DNA from 3 places in the Janthinobacterium sp. SUN026 genome. Region 2 is predicted to be linked to each of the others. Evidence: predicted binding sites of a transcription regulator. Region 2 holds the regulator's gene; each other region holds the start of a gene.

Region 1 (2,270 bases), on a different contig from region 2:
GAACAGCGCAAGCGCGACCAGGCCCTGGGCCTGGTGCCATTCGCCGTCAAGCTGAACAGCGATCTGGTCTTGCAATTGCAGACCCTGGCCAAGGAGCGCGGCGCGGATCTGAATGAAGTCGTTGCTGAATTGATCAGCAAGGGCCTGGCTGCAGCTTAACTGGCTGCCATGTTTATCTGTTGATAAACATCAAGTAGTAAAACTAAAAGGCGCCTTGCGGCGCCTTTTACATTGCGGCATTGCTGGGAATTACACGTAGGCCGCCAGCGCGCCCTTCATTTTTTTCAGTGCCGCCACTTCGATCTGGCGGATGCGCTCGGCCGATACGCCGAACTCTTCCGCCAGCGCGTGCAGGGTGGCGCCGGAACCGTCGTCGTTGGCCAGCCAGCGCGCTTCGATGATGCGGCGCGAACGGGCGTCCAGCTTGGACAGGGCCGTTTCCAGGCCTTCCGATTGCAGGCGCGTCACTTGTTCCGCTTCCAGCACCTTGGTCGGCTCGCTTTGCTCCGACGACAGGTAGGCGATCGGCGAAAACTTGTCGTCTTCATCGTCGGTCGGCGATTCCAGCGCAATGTCGCGGCCGCTCAAACGCGTTTCCATCTCGATCACTTCTTCGCGTTTCACGTCGAGCAGCTTGGCCAGCGCATCGATCTGCTTCGGCGTCATCGCATCCAGGCCCGTCTTGTGGCTGCGCAGGTTGAAGAACAGCTTGCGCTGCGCCTTCGTCGTCGCGACCTTGACCAGGCGCCAGTTTTTCAGGATGTACTCATGCATCTCGGCTTTCACCCAGTGCATGGCGTACGAGACCAGGCGCACGCCCTGGTCCGGATCGAAACGTTTCACGGCTTTCATCAAGCCGATATTGCCTTCCTGAATCAGGTCGGCGTGCGGCAAGCCATAGCCCAGATAGCCGCGGGCAATCGAGACCACCAGGCGCAGGTGCGACAGCACCAGTTCTTGCGCGGCGGCCAGGTCATTTTTTTCGCGCAGGCGTGTCGCCAGCGAAATTTCTTCGTCGTGGGTCAACATGGGCAGGCGGTTCACGGCCGAAATATAGGCGTCGATATTGCCCAGATTGCCAGTGAACCCGAGGCCCAGCGCATTACTTTTGGTCGGAACCAATGCGGACGTTGCGGACATCATAGTCATGTTTTCTCCCTCGTAGTCTTGCTTTGTTCCAGTTGGCCACGTCACGCGACGTGGCAGCTTGTATCGTCGTTTTTGCGTATTCGGTCTTGCACTTTGCAGATCGCGGCACCATCTTGATCTGGCGTCCATGGCGGTTCTGCTGTTGGTATGTCCCTATATTAGCACTCTCTGCTTGAGAGTGCCAATCAGCACATTTAATCGATCTGATAGCCTAAATACTATGGCGAATGAATGCCTGATAAATATGTCTGAATAGCGATCTGAACAGTGCTGCAGGCCGCTTCACGACAACGTAGCCAGTCTACGGCCTCTGGCTGAAGCGAACCTTAAGAATACTTGCTTAATATCAAGATAACAGCAGTATGGGGAGGGCGCATGGCGGCACCGGAGGCGCCGCCATGGGAAAGAAGATCAGTTCAGGCGCGCCAGGTGGCGCTGCACGCACAGGAAGGCGCCGATCAGGCCCAGGCCGGCGCTGACGGCCAGCAAGCCGGCCATCGGCAGCGGCGCCAGCGGCACCAGCTGGAATTCGGACGCATACAGGCGGGCAAACTCGGCAATCGCCGTGTTCAGCGGCTGCAAGGCCAGCGCCACGGCGCCCAGCGCCAGCGCGCCGGCGCACAAGCCCAGCAGGGCGCCCGTGTAATAGAAGGGACGGTGGATGAAGGTGTCCGTCGCGCCGATTAATTTCGAGATGCTGATTTCATCGCGCTGCTGCATCACTTGCAGGCGGATGGTATTGAAGACGACGGCGATCACGGCCACGCCCAGGGTAATGGCCAGCAGCAACAGCACCAGGCGCAGCACGCCCAGCAGGGCCGCCAGGCGCTTGACCCAGGCCGAATCGACTTGCGCCGATTCTACGCCGGGCAAGTGGCGCAGCTGTTCCGCCACGGCATCGACATCCTGCGCTTCGCTGGCGCTGCTGAAGGCGTCGAGTTTCAGCACATAGCTGTCGGGCAGGGGATTGTCGCCCAGGGTACTCAGCACGTCGGCCAGGCCATTCTTGTTTTTCAGCGAATCCAGCGCCTGTTCGCGCGGGATGAAGACGATCTTCGCCTTTTGCTCGCCGACAATCTTGCGCATGGCGCCCGCCAGGCCCACGGCTTGCTCGCGCGGCG
Region 2 (2,270 bases):
CGCATTTCCATGGCAACCTGATCGAGTTGCGCCGCGCGGGCCTGCTGGCCGCCTTCGAGGCTGCCGGCGAGGATCCCGCCCTGGTCGACGGCGCCATCCTGCAATTCCTGGCCGCGCGCAACCGCGTCCAGCCCTATGACGACGTCTTGCCGGGCCTGGCCTGGATGCACCAGCGCATGCTGGTCGGTTCGATCTCGAATGGCAATGCGGACCTTGACATTATCGGCCTGGCGCAGCATTTCAAGGTATCGATCGCCGCCAGCGATTTTGGCGTGGCCAAGCCCGACGCCAGCATCTTCCTGGCAGCTTGCGCCGCGCTGGACGTCGCGCCCCATGAAGCCGTGTATGTCGGCGACGACCTGTATTTCGACGTGACGGGAGCGCAGGGGGCGGGCATGCGCGCCGTCTGGATGAACCGCAAGGGCAGCGATGCGCACCTGGCCGCAGGCGTGCAGCCCGACGCCATCTGCGCCAACTTTGATGAATTGTTGCTGTGGCTGCAAGGGCAACTGGAAGATTGATCGCCGCAGGCCGGGCGAACGTGCATAATAGGCGCTGTTGATGCACGTTCGGCCGCTTTCGTTGCCGCTTGCTTAACAAAATACTTGCCTAAATAAAACACCATGCAACTCGATACACGTGCCCAAACACTGCTGAAAGCCCTGGTCGAGCGATATATCGCCGACGGCCTGCCGGTCGGTTCGCGCGCCTTGTCGAAAATTTCCGGCCTGGACCTGTCGCCGGCCACGATCCGCAACATCATGGCCGACCTGGAAGAGCTCGGTTATGTTTCCAGTCCGCATACCTCGGCCGGACGCATCCCCACGCCGCGCGGCTACCGCATCTTTGTCGACACCTTGCTGACCGTGCGGCACCTGGACGAGCACCTGGTGGAATCGCGCATGCGCCTGCAGACGCCGCAACCGCAAAAAACCATCGCCAACGCGGCGCAGATGCTGTCGTCGCTGTCGCAGTTTGCCGGCGTCGTGCTCAGTCCGCGCCGCGAATCCGTGTTCCAGCAAATCGAATTCCTGCGCCTGTCGGAAAAACGCATCCTGCTCGTCATCGTCGCCCCCGGCGGCGACGTGCAGAACCGTTTATTGCTGACGGAGGCCGACTATACGCCGGCGCAACTGGTGCAATCGGCCAATTACATCAACCAGAATTATGGCGGCCTGTCCTTCGACGCCGTGCGCGTGCGTCTGCAGGGCGAATTGCGCCAGTTACGCGACGATATGGGCAGTTTGATGCAGGCGGCCGTGGAAGCGGGCAGCGAAGCGATGGCCGACCATAGCGATGACATGGTGATTTCCGGCGAGCGCAACTTGCTCAGCGTGAGCGATCTGTCGTCGAACATGCATTCGCTGCGCCAGATGTTCGACATGTTCGAGCAAAAAACGGGCTTGATGCAGCTGCTCGACGTGTCGAGCAAGGCGACGGGCGTGCAGATTTTCATCGGCGGCGAATCGAACCTGGTGCCGATGGATGAGATGAGCGTGGTGACGGCGCCGTATGAAGTCAACGGCAAGATCGTGGGAACGTTGGGAGTGATCGGGCCGACGCGCATGGCTTACGAGCGCGTCATCCCGATCGTCGATATCACGGCCAAGCTGCTGTCAAGCGCACTGAGCCATCATTGATCGTACTGCCTGGCGCGCCGGCCGTTCCCTTGCGGAAACGGCCGGCTTGGGTCAGGCTGTTTTGTGCGGGCAAGCCGTCTTGATGCAGTTGCCGTAGATGGCCAAAGCGTGTTCGGCGATCTTGAAGCCGCGCTCTTCGGCCACTTTTTGCTGGCGCACTTCGATGTCTTCGTCGAAGAATTCTTCGACCCGGCCACAGTCGAGGCACACCAGATGGTCGTGGTGGGAACCTTCGTTGAGCTCGAAAATCGCCTTGCCGGTTTCAAAATGGTTGCGATTGAGCAAGCCGGCCTGTTCGAATTGCGTGAGGACGCGGTAGACAGTTGCTAAACCGACATCCATATTGTCGGCCAGCAGAATCTTGTAGACGTCTTCCGCGGTCAGGTGGCGTACCGGGCTACTCTGGAAGATATCGAGTATCTTCAGCCGTGGCAGGGTGGCTTTCAGGCCGCTTGCCTTGAGATCACTAGGATTGTTACTCATGTTTGTTGCTCGTATGTGGGTCAGGTGCTTTATCATATAGCGTTTTGTCGGGGAGTGCCAAAATATGCTTTTTTTTGGCGGGCCGGTCACTCCTGGCGTTTTGTTCATCCAATTGAGGTCATTTATGCGCGTAACACCGGCTGTATT
Region 3 (2,270 bases), on a different contig from region 2:
GTTCGCCGAGATCGCGCCAACCTGGGCGATTTCCTTGGTCGTGGTGCAAGGACGGGCGATTTTCGCCAGTTCTTCGACGGTGGCTGCAACAGCTTTGTCGATACCGCGCTTCAGGTCCATCGGGTTCATGCCGGCGGCAACGAACTTCATGCCTTCGCGCACGATGGCTTGTGCCAGCACGGTCGCGGTGGTGGTGCCGTCGCCGGCGTTGTCGCTGGTGCGGGAAGCAACTTCCTTGACCATTTGCGCGCCCATGTTCATGAGCTTGTCTTTGAGTTCAACTTCTTTCGCTACCGACACACCATCCTTGGTGACGGTAGGGGCGCCGAACGAGCGCTCCAGGACCACGTTGCGGCCTTTCGGGCCCAGCGTTACTTTGACTGCGTTGGCGAGGATGTTGACGCCTTCGACCATCTTGGCGCGCGCTGCGTCGCCGAATACTACTTCTTTAGCTGCCATGTTCAATTCTCCTGAGTTTCGGGATGTATCTGTCTACAACGTGGAAACAATTACTTGACGACGATCGCCATGATGTCTTCTTCGCGCATGACCAGCAGCTCATCGCCGTCAACTTTGACGGTTTGGCCGGCGTACTTGCCGAACAGGACGCGGTCGCCCACTTTGACATCCAGAGGACGGACTTTGCCGTCGTCGAGAATCTTGCCATTGCCTACGGCAAGGACTTCGCCTTGATCCGGTTTTTCAGCAGCTGCATCAGGAATGATGAGGCCGGACGCAGTTTTGGTTTCCTGGTCGAGGCGTTTGACGATGACGCGATCGTTCAATGGGCGCAGATTCATACAAAACTCCTTAAAGTTCAATGGATAGGTGTTGCTAAATGAATACATGCCTGGCGCAGCGCCAGGCGTGCTTTCAGTGACCGCCGTTGAAAGCAGCCCGCAACGGTCAAGCAAACCCCATGTCATCGAGTGCGTGCCGGCGCTGGGCAGTGGTGGCATCGCGGCGTCGCCCGCCGCGTAGCGTTCCCTGCTGTTGTCCGGCATACACCATCATGTCCTGAGGATTGCTACGAAAGAGTTTGTTAGCACTCTCTACTAACGAGTGCTAATTATAGGGACGCTAAGGGTCAACTTCAAGGGCTTATTCAAGGGGAACATATAGATAGATGCTGAGCAGAGCCTGCATCTACACAGGGTTTGCGCCAGCACAAGCCTCGTTCCCGGGCGTCAGCAACAGGCGCGACTCTAGCATGTCGTTCGGAGAGGGGGCGTTCCTGTACGCACAGGAAACAGAGTTTGACTATGAAATTTGATAAGATGATTGCAATTGCATATCAATATCGCCACATATCACCGCTCGCGCCAGAAAGAAACCATGCCATTCCCGCTTTCCCGTCCCGCCCTGCGCCTGCTGGGCGTCACCGTCATCGGCCTCGCCTGCCTGGGCAATGCCGCCGCGCAAACGCCCACCATCGTCGATGAAATCACCGTGGCGGCCCTGACCCCGCTGGAAAAGAACATGCTGCTCAATGACTTGTTCAACGACTTGAACAAGGATGACGACGACCAGGAAGCCCATGTGTGGGACAACGGCGGCGACCGCGGCATGCTGGTGAAAGTCACGTATAACTTCAGCAACTCCGGCATGACGGAACACAGCCTGAAGGCGCACGTCTGCCGCGACCTGAAATTCGTCGTCACGGCGGCTGGCAAGTCGCAGGACCTGAGCCGCCGCACCTGTTCGCAAAACAGCGGCAACTGGGATGTGCAGGGCAAGGATCCAGCACCCGTCGTGTATCCGCCATTCCTGTCCGACGTGACCATCGCCAAGCTGAATGCGAAGGAACAGAAAGCCTTGCTGACGGCTGCCGTGCGCACCTTGAAGGATGAAGAGGATGGCAAGACGCGCCAGTGGAGCAACAAGGGCCTGGGCAATGCGGTGCCGCTGGCAGTGCGCCTGACGCCTTCGGGGACGGACGCCAAACCTGGCAGCTACCGCAGTACTTGCCGCGACTTGACGATGGTGCTTGACGGCAAGAGTGGACAACAGACGCTGACGCGCCGCTCTTGCGAAAACCGCTATGGCGGACTGGATATCGAACCCGATTACGTCGACGAGTAAAACGCTGCCATCGCGGCGCTGGCGGATGCGTGCAGATGGCGAAAAGCGCCGGAAAAAGCGTGTATTGTCCGCCAACTGCCCTGCATTGATGTAAATATGTGTGACAGCGGCGTGATTCGATTGACGCCCATGGAGCGTCCGCCCTATAGTGGCGGGATGATTTCCGAATTCAACGAATTATCCGACAA

What was found. The regulator HrcA, encoded in region 2, represses chaperone genes, less so after heat shock. The targets are predictions, from matches to a motif close to TTAGCACTCNNNNNNNNNGAGTGCTAA.
Region 1: rpoH (RNA polymerase sigma factor RpoH) is a predicted target of HrcA. The motif match lies at 1,308-1,334, and genes of this name have one in related genera.
Region 3: groES (co-chaperone GroES) is a predicted target of HrcA. The motif match lies at 1,043-1,069, and genes of this name have one in related genera.

The regions. Positions count from the first base shown of each region.
Region 1 covers NZ_JAPQNU010000006.1:197,773-200,042, forward strand. The annotation lists gene OX459_RS24285 (hypothetical protein) at 1-159, shown strand, start outside; gene rpoH (RNA polymerase sigma factor RpoH) at 250-1,149, opposite strand; gene ftsX (permease-like cell division protein FtsX) at 1,561-2,270, opposite strand, start outside.
Region 2 covers NZ_JAPQNU010000009.1:130,640-132,909, forward strand. The annotation lists gene OX459_RS27010 (HAD family hydrolase) at 1-521, shown strand, start outside; gene hrcA (heat-inducible transcriptional repressor HrcA) at 624-1,640, shown strand; gene fur (ferric iron uptake transcriptional regulator) at 1,692-2,123, opposite strand.
Region 3 covers NZ_JAPQNU010000001.1:704,489-706,758, forward strand. The annotation lists gene groL (chaperonin GroEL) at 1-459, opposite strand, end outside; gene groES (co-chaperone GroES) at 510-800, opposite strand; gene OX459_RS03215 (hypothetical protein) at 1,336-2,082, shown strand; gene OX459_RS03220 (DUF904 domain-containing protein) at 2,239-2,270, shown strand, end outside.